One region of the Mesorhizobium sp. M0633 genome, then DNA from elsewhere that is predicted to be linked to it. Evidence: predicted binding sites of a transcription regulator. Region 1 holds the regulator's gene; each other region holds the start of a gene.
What was found. Region 1 encodes PhoB, which activates phosphate uptake and scavenging genes when phosphate is short. Its sites were predicted from a motif close to TGTCATNNANCTGTCAT; they were not measured.

Region 1 (3,118 bases):
GTGGCCGTGAAGCCGGAAGTCATTCTGCTCGACGAACCGGCTTCGGCCCTCGACCCGCTGTCGACTGCCAAGATCGAGGAACTGATCGACGAATTGCAAGCCGACTATACGATCGTCATCGTCACCCACAACATGCAGCAGGCGGCGCGCGTGTCGCGCCAGACCGCCTTCATGTATCTGGGTGAACTGGTCGAGTTCGACCGGACCGAGAAGATCTTCACGTCGCCCCGCGAGAAGCGCACGCAGGACTACATCACTGGCCGCTTCGGCTGAGCCGTTCCGATCATGCATATGAGGACAGGACCATGGGCGAACACACAGTCGCTTCTTTCGACGAGGATCTCGAGCAGATCAGCAAGCTGATCCGCGACATGGCCGACCTCGCCGGTTCGATGGTCGGCGGGGCGACCAAGGCCCTGTTGAATTCCGACAACGTGCTGGCGCAACGCGTCGTTTCCGACGACGCCATCATGGATGCGCGTCAACGCGAACTGGACGACCGCGCCATCACCCTGATCGCCAAACGCCAGCCGATGGCCCACGATCTTCGCCATGTGGTCGGAGCGATCCGCATGGCGGGCGACCTCGAACGCATCGGCGACCTTGCCAAGAATATCGCCAAGCGCGTGAGTGCGGTCGGCCTCAGCGCCACGCCGCGGGACCTGTCGCATTCCATCGACGCGATGGCGCAGCTGGTTCTCATCCAGGTGCAGGGTGTCATCGAGGAATATGCTGCAGGCGATGCGGCCGCGTTGGCCAAGCTGCGTGCCGCCGACGAGCGCATCGACGTCAAATACACGTCCGTGTTCCGCGAGCTGTTGACCTACATGATGGAAGATCCGCGCAACATCACCGCTTGCACGCACCTGCTGTTCTGCGCCAAGAATCTGGAGCGGATCGGCGACCATGTCACCAACATCGCCGAAAATGCGTATTATGTGCTGACCGGCGAGCAATTGCCGGTCAATCGTCCGAAGCAGGACGAAACGACAATGTCCGCACCGGTGACATGATGGGGGTGCCCAGCCGATGATCGCACCACGCATAATGGTGGTGGAGGACGAGGAGCCATTGGGTGTGCTGCTCCGCTACAATCTCGAATCCGAAGGCTACCAGGTCGAGGTGGTGACACGCGGCGACGAAGCCGAGATCCGTTTGCAGGAGAATGTGCCCGACCTTTTGGTGCTCGACTGGATGATACCAGCGGTTTCCGGCATCGAGCTCTGTCGTCGGTTGCGGGTGCGCCCCGAAACCGAGCGGCTGCCGATCATCATGCTGACCGCGCGCGGCGAGGAGAGCGACCGGGTGCGCGGGCTTTCGACCGGCGCCGACGACTATCTGGTCAAACCGTTTTCGACACCGGAATTCATGGCCAGGGTCAAGGCGCTGCTGCGGCGCGCCAAGCCGGAAGTGCTGTCCAGCGTGCTGAAGGTCGGCGACATCGTGCTCGATCGCGAATCGCACAGGGTCTATCGCAAGAAGAGCGAAATCAGGCTCGGGCCGACCGAATTCCGGCTGCTCGAGTTCATGATGCGGCATCCGGGCCGTGTCTTCTCGCGCAGCCAGTTACTCGATAATGTCTGGGGCGAGACAATCTACATCGACGAACGCACCGTCGACGTGCATGTCGGGCGGCTGCGCAAAGCCGTCAACAACGGCCGGATGCCGGATGTCATCCGCACCATCCGCGGTGCCGGCTATGCGATCAGGGAAGATTGACCCGCCTGGTCAGGCTACGTTCTTTCTGACGCTGGGCCTCATTTGCGCGCCCGGCGCGAAAATCTCCTGGTCGACGAAGCTTAGCGCCCGCATCGCGCAGCCTTCGCGGATCAGCGGCAATTCGTTCGGCTCTGTATCGAAGGAGATCGAGCCCGAATGCTGGCCGCCGGCGGTCTGGGCGATTGCCTTCCGCAAGGCCGGCTCGATCAGATCGAAGGCGGCGGCACTGGCGCCGACCATCGCGACCGGTGCCGGATCGATCAGCGCGAACAGCGAGCCGAGACCGAAACCCAGCGCTTCGCCGGCCTTGCGGTAGGCCTCGCGTTCCGGCCCATCTTTCTCGCGCGCCCGGGCCGCCAGTGCTCGCATGTCGGCGTCGCTGACGTCGGCGATCGGTTCGCTTTCTTCGCTCATCTGCCTGGCGTTGCGCCAGATGGCGTAGTTGCCGGCATAGGCCTCGATGCAGCCGCGCCGCCCGCAACGGCAGAGCGCGCCGCCCGGACGATGGATCATGTGGCCAAATTCGCCACCCGAGGAATGCGTCCCGGTGAACAGTTCGCCCTTCAGCACCAGCCCCATGCCGATGCCATGCGAAAGCAGGATGGCGATGAAGTCGTCGCGATAGCGATCCGGATTGCGCCAGCGCAAAGCCACCGCCATCATGTTGCAGTCGTTCTCCACCGTTGCCGGGATGCCGAATTCGTCCTCCAGCATGTCGGCAAAGGCGATGTCGGTCTGCGGCGTGATCGGCGACCACAGCATGGCGCGTGCAGGGGAGTCGGTAATGCCCTGAATCGCCAGGGCGATGCGGGCGACACTGCGGACGTCAAGGTCTGGATCCTGCAGCCGGCGCCGGACGATGGCCATGCATTCACGGATCAGCTCGTCGCGCGGCATGGTCAGCGTGTCCAGCCGGCGCTGTTCCTCGGCGACCACCTGTCCCGTATAGTCGATAATGGCGGCCGACAGGAAATTCAGCGACAACACCACGGTCAGCACCGCCGCCGCTTCCGGGTTGAGGGCGAGGCCGACCTGCGGACGACCGCGTTTCAACGAAACGGGCTCACTTGCCTTGCTCTCGGCGAGGATGCCTTCCCGTATCAGGTCGGAAGAGATCGCCGATATGGTCGAATGACTGAGGCCGGTAGTAGCTGCGATCTCAGTACGCGATGGCTGGCCGGCCCGGCGCACCGCCGAGATCACCATCGCCCGGTTGCGCCGGCGCAAATCGTCATGGCGGATTCCGACCGACATTGTTTTGCTTTCCTCCCGGTTGCGGCGGCCGCTCATGAACCGGAAGCCGTCGGTAATGTCCGACAAATAGTGTCGGACGCAGGCAAATAGTGTCAGATGCAGGTTGCGCTGTCATCGTTTATTCCGACGCTCGAAAAAACTCGCA
Region 2 (3,118 bases), on a different contig from region 1:
CGCCGCCTCGCTCGCCAGACGGACCAGCGCCGGCGCGGTACCGCGCATGGCGCTGGCGAGGCTGGCGGGGTTGGCATGCCCCGACCAGCCCTCGGCGATGCGCTCGCCCCCAGTGAAGGCGGCGAGGTTGAAGGCAGTGCCACGACTGACCGGATAGGCGACCATATGGAAGCCGGGATAGAGGAATGCAGTAACGCAATCGGGCGCACCGATCGCTGCAAAGGTTTGTCCGGCGGGGCTGTCGGCGGCCACCGTGGCGCGCCAGGCAAGCTCGCCCGAAAACCGGCTTCTCCGGAAATCGGCTGCGTTGCGGGCAAGCGTTTCTCGCACCGACGACCAGACGCCATCGGCGCCGATCAGCAGACAGCCAGCCTCGACCGTGTCGCCATCAGCCGATGCAGTGACGGTAACACCTTTCGATCCGGCTGCGATGTCGGTCACCCGCGCGCCGGCGAGCAGATCGATACCGGGCTGCTCCGAAACTCGCTGCATCAGCGCTGACTGCAGATCCGCGCGGTGGGCAACGAGATAGGGCGCTCCCCAGCGCGTTTCGGCCGCCTGGCCAAGCGGTACGCGCGCCAGCTTGCGCAGCGTGGCGGCATCCTTGAGCACGACCGCCTCCGGCCGCACCGCCGTCGCCAGCAGCCGATCGAGTACGCCGAGCTGCCGTAGGATGCGCGTCGCGTTGGGCGAAAGCTGGATACCGGCGCCGGCAGCCTCGAGGTGCTGCGCCTGTTCGAACAGTTTTATCCGATAGCCGCGCTCGGCGAAGGCCAGTGCCGCGGTCAGCCCGGCGACGCCCGCCCCGGCGATGACCACCTGCCGGGACTGCGTTTCCTGCATCAGGTTTGTCGCGGAAGAATCAGGCGGCCTGGTCGATATAAAGGCAGCCCGGCGGCTGCGTTTCCAACGCCTTCAGCTTCGGCGAATAGCGATAGAGCGTCGAGCAATACGGGCAGACTTTTTCATTGTCGTCGCCCATGTCGAGAAATACATGGGGGTGGTCGAAAGGCGGATTGGCGCCGGTGCACATGAATTCCTTGACGCCGATGTCGATTGCCGGATAGCCCGCATCGTTCTGGAAATGGGGAATGGAACCGCCTGCCATCGTCGTCTCCTGATCTTGTCGATTGCATCTGGATCATAACCCGTCTCTTTGCAAGATCGATGAAATGAAACTGTCGCAAAAGCCTGTCAGAGGATAAGTTAAGCCGGTTAAGGCTATGGTCGTCGAACGGTGTGGGAAGAGCGGAAACCATGAACGAACTGAAGCCGGTGCAGAACGAATTCATCACCGTCGAGGCGGCGAGCCGCGAAGGCGGCAATCCCGACCGCTTCGTCAACCGCGAGTTTTCCTGGCTGCAATTCAACCGGCGCGTGCTCGAAGAGTCGCTGAACGCCAATCATCCGCTGCTCGAGCGTGTTCGCTTCCTGTCGATATCGGCCGCCAACCTCGACGAGTTCTTCATGGTCCGCGTTGCGGGTCTTGCCGGCCAGGTGCGCGAGGGCATCGTGCTGAAGAGCCCGGACGGACGCACGCCCGAGCAGCAGCTTGAACAATTGCTGCGCGAGGTCGAGCGCCTGCAGGAGGACCAGCAGAAAAGCCTTTCGGCGCTGATGCTGCTGCTCGACAAGGAAGGCATCGAGAGCATCACCCGCGATGCGCTGAGCAAGGACGAGAAGATCTGGCTCGAGGACCATTTCCAGGAGCAGGTATTTCCGGTGCTGACGCCGCTGTCGATCGACCCGGCGCATCCGTTCCCGTTCATTCCCAATCTCGGTTTCTCGATGGCGTTGCAATTGCGCCACCGTAAGAACGGCGAGGAAATGAGCGCGCTTTTGCGCCTGCCGGTGGCGCTGAGGCGCTTCATCCGCTTGCCGGATCGCAAGCGCCATGTCCGCTTCATCCCGCTCGAGGAGGCGGTCGGTCTTTATATCGGCAAGCTGTTCCCGGGCTACGAGGTCAAGGGTTCCGGCACGTTCCGCATCATCCGCGACAGCGATATCGAGGTCGAGGAAGAATCCGAGGATCTGGTGCGCCTGTTCGAGACGGCGCTGAAGCGGCGGCGCCGCGGCTCGGTTATCCGGATCGAATTCGACCGGCTGATGCCGCCCGAACTGCGCGACTTCGTCGCCGGCGAGCTTGGCGTTTCGGCAAGCCGCATCAGCGTGCTCACCGGTCCGCTGGCGCTCAGCCAGATCTCGGAGATCGTCGCCGTCGCCCGCGACGATCTGAAGTTCACGCCCTACAATCCGCGCTTCCCCGAGCGCATCCGCGAGCATGGCGGCGATTGTTTTGCGGCGATCCGCGAGAAGGACATCATCGTCCACCACCCCTACGAATCCTTCGACGTCGTGGTGCAGTTCCTGCGCCAGGCAATGGCCGATCCGGAAGTGGTGGCGATCAAGCAGACGCTCTATCGCACCTCCAACGACAGCCCGATCGTGCGCGCTCTGGTCGACGCCGCCGAGGCCGGCAAGTCGGTGACCGCGCTGGTCGAGCTCAAGGCGCGCTTCGACGAGGAGGCCAACATCCGCTGGGCCCGCGACCTCGAGCGCGCCGGCGTCCAGGTCGTCTTCGGCTTCCTCGAACTGAAGACCCATTCGAAAATGTCGCTGGTCGTGCGCCGAGAGGATGGCAGGCTGCGCAATTACGTGCATCTCGGCACCGGCAACTACCACCCGGTCACCGCGCGCATCTACACCGACCTGTCCTTCTTCACCACGGCCCCGACGATCGCGCGCGATGTCGCCCAGCTGTTCAACTTCATCACCGGCTATGCCGAGCCGGCCGAGCAGATGCGGCTGGCCATATCGCCGTTCACGCTGCGCGACCGCATCCTCAAGCACATTTCGGACGAGATCAGTCACGCGCTGGAGGGCAGGCCCGCCCGCATCTGGATGAAGATGAACGCCTTGGTCGACCCGATCATCATCGATGCCCTCTATGATGCCAGCCGCGCCGGCGTCGAGATCGATCTCGTCGTGCGCGGCATCTGCTGCCTGAGGCCGCAGGTGCCCGGCCTGTCGGAGAACATAAGGGTGAAATCGATCGTCGGCCGTTTCCTCGAACACAGCCGCATCTATTGCTTCGGCAACGGCCACGGCCTGCCCTCGG
Region 3 (3,118 bases), on a different contig from region 1:
CCCGACAGCACCTTGCCGGCGCCCACTTCGTAAAGCGTCGCAACGCCGTTGCTGCCGAACCACTCCACCGTTTCGCGCCAGCGCACGCGCCCGATCACCTGTTCGACGAGTCGGCGGGCGATCTCGTCGGGATCGCTCGTCGGGGTCACCGTAACATTGGAGACCAGCGGCACGACCGGCGCACTCTTCGTCACGGCGGCCAGCGCCTCCCGCATGATCTCGGCCGCAGGCTTCATCAATGTCGAATGGAAGGGCGCCGAGACCTGCAGCATCAGCGCCCGCTTGGCGCCCTTCTCCGTGCATAGCCTCGCCGCCAGTTCGACCACTGGCCTGGCGCCGGAGATCACCAGCTGGCCGCCGCCATTGTCATTGGCGATCTGGCAAACCAAGGCTTGTGCGGGATCTTTGGCGGCGCCCTGGGCGGCCTCTGCGCAAGCGGCTTCGACGTCGGCCTGTTCCAGCCCGATGATCGCCGCCATGGCGCCCTCGCCGGCCGGCACAGCCGCCTGCATGGCGTTGCCGCGGATGCGCAACAGCCGGGCGGCGTCGGCGACCGAAACGAAACCTGCGGCCGCAAGTGCCGAATATTCGCCGAGCGAGTGGCCGGCGACATAGGTGACCTTGCCGTTCAGGGAGAAGCCGCGCGCCTCCAGCGCCCGGATTGCGGCAAGCGACACCGCCATCAGCGCCGGCTGGGCGTTGGCGGTCAGCGTCAGCGTCTCTTCCGGGCCTTCCCAGATCAGCTTCGATAAGTTTTCGCCGAGCGCGTCGTCAACTTCCTCGAAGATCCGCCGCGATTCCACAAAGGTATCGGCGAGGTCCTTGCCCATGCCGACAGCCTGGCTGCCCTGCCCCGGAAAGGTGAATGCGATGGCCATCGGCGGCTCCCAGCTGCTGGTTCACGTTGCCTGTGACGCAAGGCGTGCGGCCAAGTCAAGTCCAACCTTGATCGCGTAATATCGGCCGAGTGCCTGTTTCGGCAGGCTTTTTGGCGATCACTCATGATGAAAACCGCTCACGATTTGTTTGCTGGCTCTTCTTATTTCCGCCGCAGGCGCTAAGCTTTGCGTGACAGTTCGATGACAATCGAGTGACGCTTTTGTTGCGGGCCGGGGAACTATTGAAGTGGCAAAGACCAAGCAGAGCGCAGCCGAGGCGGCGCCCCAGTTTCTTGAAGGCGATCCGTCGACCGGCTATCTGCCGGCGCGCAAATGGCCTGTCATCCGCTATGGCCTTATCAGCTTGCTGGCTGCGGCCATCCTTGTGTTTGCCATCGAACTGATCGTGCGCGGCAACTTTGCCGGCACCATTGATTTCTTTCTGCAGCCTTTCAAACCCGGCTGGACCACGATCATCATTTTTGCGCTGATCCTCATCGGCCTCGACGCCGTGCTCGGCCGCAGTCACCAGAGCCTGATGATCGTCGCGCCGCTGACATTGTCGCTGGCGTTCGTCGGCCACCAGAAGTCGCTGTATCTCGGCGATCCGCTCTATCCGACCGATTTCCTCTATTCCCGGCAGATCGTGGCATTGATGCCGCTTCTGGTACGCGATCGCCCGGGAACCGCCATTGCCCTGGCGATCGGCATCGTCGGCGGGCTGTCGCTGCTCGTCTATGGCTGGCGGCTATGGCGCCGCCGCGTTCCGGCACTCAGCCACAAGGGCCGCCTTGCCCGGCTGACGCTGACGGTGCCGCTGATCGCCTTCTTCGTCTCCATCATGGACTATGCCACTTTCTCGTGGACACGCGACCGGCTGCAGATCATCCCGATCATGTGGGACCAGAAGGAAAACTATGCCTCGAACGGTTTTGCGCTCGCCTTCGCGCTGAACGTCCCGATGGCGCATGTCTCGGCGCCGCCCGGCTATTCCGGCAAGGCGATCGAAGCGATCGGCAAACCGCAGGTGACGGCTTCGGTACCCGCCGAGAAGCCCGACATCATCGTCGTCATGAGCGAATCCTTCTGGGATCCGACCAAGCTACCCGGCGTCACCATCACGCCCGACCCTATCCCCAATGTGCGGGCACTGCGCACGGGTTACATGTTCTCGCCCGAGTTCGGCGGCATGACGGCCAACATCGAGTTCGAGGCCCTGACCGGCTTTTCCAACGCCTTCCTGCCGGCGGGCAGCATTCCCTACCAGCAATATGTGCGGACACCGACTCCCTCGCTGGCGACCTTCCTGAAAAGTCAAGGCTACCGGGCGCGCGCTATCCATCCCGGCACTAACTGGTTCTGGAACCGGGGGGCCGTCTATGCCGATTTCGGCTTCAACGACTTCAAGTCCGAGGAGACGTTGCCGCCCATGCAGAAGCGCGGACCGCTCGCGTCGGACGCTGCGATGACCGACGAGATTATCCACGAAGCCGATACCAGCGCCGAGCCGGTCTTCTTTTTCGCCGTCAGCCTGCAGAACCACGGGCCGTATGAGCCGTATCGCTATAACAATCCGACCCACAAGGTGCAGGCGCCGATCAGCCAATGGGCGCGTGAATCGCTGTTGAGCTATGCCGAAGGCTCTTCCGACGCGGACCGCGGCCTCGAGCGGCTGATCGAATGGGCGAAGAAACGCGAGCGGCCGACCGTCATCGCGTTCTTCGGCGACCATCTGCCGCCGCTTGGGCCGGTCTACGTCGAGACCGGCTTCCTGAAGGACAATGTTGCGCCGCGCAAGGAGGCGGCCGACCAGATGCTGCTGCACCACCAGACGCCGCTGATCGTCTGGTCGAATCGCAGCGGCCCGGCCGAGGATCTGGGCGCCGTCAGCCCGTCCTTCCTGCCCTACCATATCCTGAAGACAGCCGGCATCAGCCATCCCTATTACACCGGCTTCCTCGGACAGTTGCGAGAGCGCTACCGCGTTATCGACCGCAATTTGCTTTTGGCACCGGGGGGCGACGCCACCCCCGATTGGTCGCGTCAGAAAGAGATCGATCCGGCAATCCGCGACTTCCGTCTGCTGCAATACGACATGATGTTCGGCAAGCGCCATGCGGCGCCCGATTTCTTCCCCGAAACCACAGGCAAAGTGGCTGCACACACGAGTTGAGCAGCGGCGGCGGGAGAGCGGCCGACGTCGTTCAGTTCGTCAAGTGCAGCTGCGAAATCGAGCTTCC
Region 4 (3,118 bases), on a different contig from region 1:
TGGCATCAAGAGCGATCACTTTGGCCGTTCCGCCATCGAGGTCATAAGTGCCGATACGGGTGACATCGGTGACTGCCAAACGCAGGCGCACAAGGCTGCCCGCCGGCAGATCGTAAATCGGGGTGACTTCCCAATTTACCGTCGAGACCGTACCCAGCGTGCCGCCGCGCGCAGCGTTGCGTGCCTTGAACAATTCGATGAACTGGCCGTCTTCGCCGAGACGGAAGTCGCGGATATTGAGCGGCAAATCCTGGTCGAAACCGGCATCTTCGTCATCTTCGACAACAAGCACGCCTGTCAGCCCGCGGGCCATCTGATCGAGCGTGTTGCAATGCGGATGATACCAATAGGTGCCGGCATCCGGCGGTGTCAGAGTGTAACGGAAGCTTTCGCCCGCCGCGATGGGACGCTGGGTGAGATAAGGCACGCCGTCCATGGCATTGGCGATGCGCAATCCATGCCAGTGCACACTCGTCGCCTCATCGAGATCATTGACCACCTCTATGGAAAACGGCCTACCTCGCAACAAACGCAGAGTGGGCGGCGGCCCGCCCGCGCCGAAACTCATCATCCCTTTGGTGACGGTGCCGGGCAAAATCGACCGACTGATCGCTGAAACCGGCAAGGTCAGATCGGCTGCTACGGCCCTGCCGGCAATCAGCCCGCCTGCAGCGCCGACAGCTACTGCTGCCGTGCCGCCCAGCAAGAATCCCCTGCGCGACATTCCCGACATGAAGCAGCCCTTTCAGTGGAGTATAGCGGACGTGGTGTTGTTGTCTCTTCCTTCACGAATTTCGAACCCTGGCAATGATTCAAGGTGAAGGTGGCGTAGTCTCCGAAGGACTTCAACTGAAGTTGGAGTTTCACTTGCTTTTTGAGGATTGCCACACAACGCCGCACTGAACCGCGAGGCGTCTACGTGGCAGCTCTCGCCGAACGGCTTGTTGTGGGTGTAGCGTGCCCGATTGGCAGGAGTTACGACGCAAGCTATCCCCTTGCCGGAAATGGGCTCGCTTGAAATAGCACATTTGAAGCGGCCACGGTCTCTTAAACGCCCCATAAACGCAAACGCCCATAGACGCTTATCACTCGTCAGCGCTCTATTTCGGCCCATTTCTGCTCGCCGCAGGATCGGTGCAAATACGGTCATCCAATTTTCAATAACGGAACCCTGTAATGCTGCCGTCACATACGGTGGCTAGGCGGATGCAGGGCGCCCTGCCCGTCCAACCTCTGGAGACAACCATGCGCGCTTTGCCGACTGTCATGGCGGTTGCGGCCCTGCTGGGCACGCAGCCCGCTTTCGCCGAATTCGTCACAGCTTTCGATTTTCCGCAGCCGAAAGACACCAGCGAATTTTACACGGTTATCGAGATTCCGGCGGGAAGCTTCACTAAATACGAGATTGACTCAGAAACTGGCCATATCATCGTCGATCGATACCAGTCCATGCCGGTCGTCTATCCGGCCAACTACGGTTCCGTTACCAGTTCGTTGGGCGGCGACGGCGACCCGTTGGATGCGCTCGTCTTCACCCGGGAACCCGTCGTGCCCGGTGCTCTGATCAAAGTCCGCGCCATCGGCGTGCTCAACATGGTCGACGGCGGCGAAACGGATGACAAGATCATCGCTGTGCCGGCCACGGACATCGATCCGCAATATGACGGGATCAAGACCATCGATGATCTTCCGGCCATCGAACGACAGCGCATCGAGGCATTCTTTCGAGTTTACAAGCAGCTACCTGAAGGCCGCAAGGTCGTTGAGCTGAACGGCTTTGGTGGCGCCAACGTCGCCATCGACATGGTTGGCAAAGCCATTGAGAGCTACCGGAACAAGAAGGACTGACAGGATAGCAGAACCTTAACAGGAAGCTCATCCATAGGACTGGTCCCTAGCGGTGTTGGAACACCGCTAGGGTATGCATTGGCCTTGCGTCGCACTGTTGGCTGCGCGCAAGCTGCGCTTCGCTTTAGCTCCGGGCGTTTGCTGTTGATAAAGCCAAATCGTTGGCTTTATCTCCGCCTTCGCCTGGTTTCTGCTCGTCCCCTTTGACAGGCAAGCCAAACGGCGCAGTCGCCTCGGGGCATCCATCCTGAATTTTTTTCCATGACGAAATGTTGAGAACCATGTCGCACTGCGCGAGTTCAGGACCTGACGGCAATTGCAGACAAGCGATTTCGCCGTGATGGAAAATGTGGCCGTTGGCGAGGCACTGGCATTCGGCCCGCGCGGGCGTTGCAGCGAGCGCCGCGAAAACCAGAATGTAAGAGGCCGTGATCGTCCTCATGCGCAAGATCATAACACGATCCGGAACTGTCGCTAGTGTGAACGCTCCACAAGTAACTCGGCGGAGAACTCGTACCGCGGGCGCTCGCGATCCCTCAATCGTCGTTCGCGTCGGTTTTTGCCCTCATTGTCCGTATTTTGTGGCCCGAATCAAAGGCACGGCCAAGCGACCAAAATGACCAGCAAATCCATCGGCATGCCGCGCCCAACGACACCTGCCAAACTGCCGGCATGCATGACGAGCAGCGTTGTTCGAACCAACGGCCGCGATGATGCGGCACGTTCAGGTTGAGGGAATGCGCGGGTCCTGAACGAGATAGAGCCGCGCAGTCGGCGTGAAATCAGTCACCAGGAATGAGAACGAAACCGTGCTCAGCGGATCGACCTCGCCTTTCCGGAACAGAAGATGGTCATAAGGTTCGAATTCACGACTGAATTCGGCGAAACTATCGGACCGAATTGCATCCGTTTCGCGGCGCGCCTGGTCGAACGAAAGCCCGTCGCTGGAATCGCTTGGCTGGTTGAGAATCTCCTGCAACTCGAACTCGAATTCGACCCAGGCGTGACCGCTGTTGTTGAGGGCAACGATCCTTAGGGAAATGAAACCGGTGGCATAGTTGCCGGAGGCACCGAATGGCTGAACCGGCCGGATGGCGCGTATGGTGAGGGTTACCGGGCTTGCCGACTCGAGTTCCTCGGTAATCACGACAGGATCGGCCCTTGTTCCGGCTCCCGAAGCGGCAATGATCCGGAATCCGCCGAGTTCGTCGGAAAAGGAGTAGGCGCCTGCTTCAAATATTCTGGGCCCTGTGCCATCGGCTCCAGCGAG

Region 2: NKI47_RS28800 (RNA degradosome polyphosphate kinase) is a predicted target of PhoB. The motif match lies at 1,169-1,185, and genes of this name have one in related genera.
Region 3: NKI47_RS17895 (LTA synthase family protein) is a predicted target of PhoB. The motif match lies at 1,069-1,085, and genes of this name have one in related genera.
Region 4: NKI47_RS27280 (inorganic diphosphatase) is a predicted target of PhoB. The motif match lies at 1,173-1,189, and genes of this name have one in related genera.

The regions. Positions count from the first base shown of each region.
Region 1 is NZ_JAMYQC010000008.1:69,295-72,412, reverse strand. Features, by position in the region: gene pstB (phosphate ABC transporter ATP-binding protein PstB) at 1-273, shown strand, start outside; gene phoU (phosphate signaling complex protein PhoU) at 306-1,013, shown strand; gene phoB (phosphate regulon transcriptional regulator PhoB) at 1,030-1,719, shown strand; gene NKI47_RS10705 (ROK family protein) at 1,729-2,973, opposite strand.
Region 2 is NZ_JAMYQC010000036.1:61,552-64,669, forward strand. Features, by position in the region: gene NKI47_RS28790 (FAD-dependent monooxygenase) at 1-843, opposite strand, end outside; gene NKI47_RS28795 (zinc-finger domain-containing protein) at 863-1,108, opposite strand; gene NKI47_RS28800 (RNA degradosome polyphosphate kinase) at 1,258-3,118, shown strand, end outside.
Region 3 is NZ_JAMYQC010000015.1:126,646-129,763, reverse strand. Features, by position in the region: gene fabD (ACP S-malonyltransferase) at 1-878, opposite strand, end outside; gene NKI47_RS17895 (LTA synthase family protein) at 1,126-3,051, shown strand; gene NKI47_RS17890 (pilus assembly protein) at 3,083-3,118, opposite strand, start outside.
Region 4 is NZ_JAMYQC010000032.1:48,507-51,624, reverse strand. Features, by position in the region: gene NKI47_RS27285 (multicopper oxidase family protein) at 1-733, opposite strand, end outside; gene NKI47_RS27280 (inorganic diphosphatase) at 1,246-1,848, shown strand; gene NKI47_RS27275 (hypothetical protein) at 1,973-2,290, opposite strand; gene NKI47_RS27270 (hypothetical protein) at 2,573-3,118, opposite strand, start outside.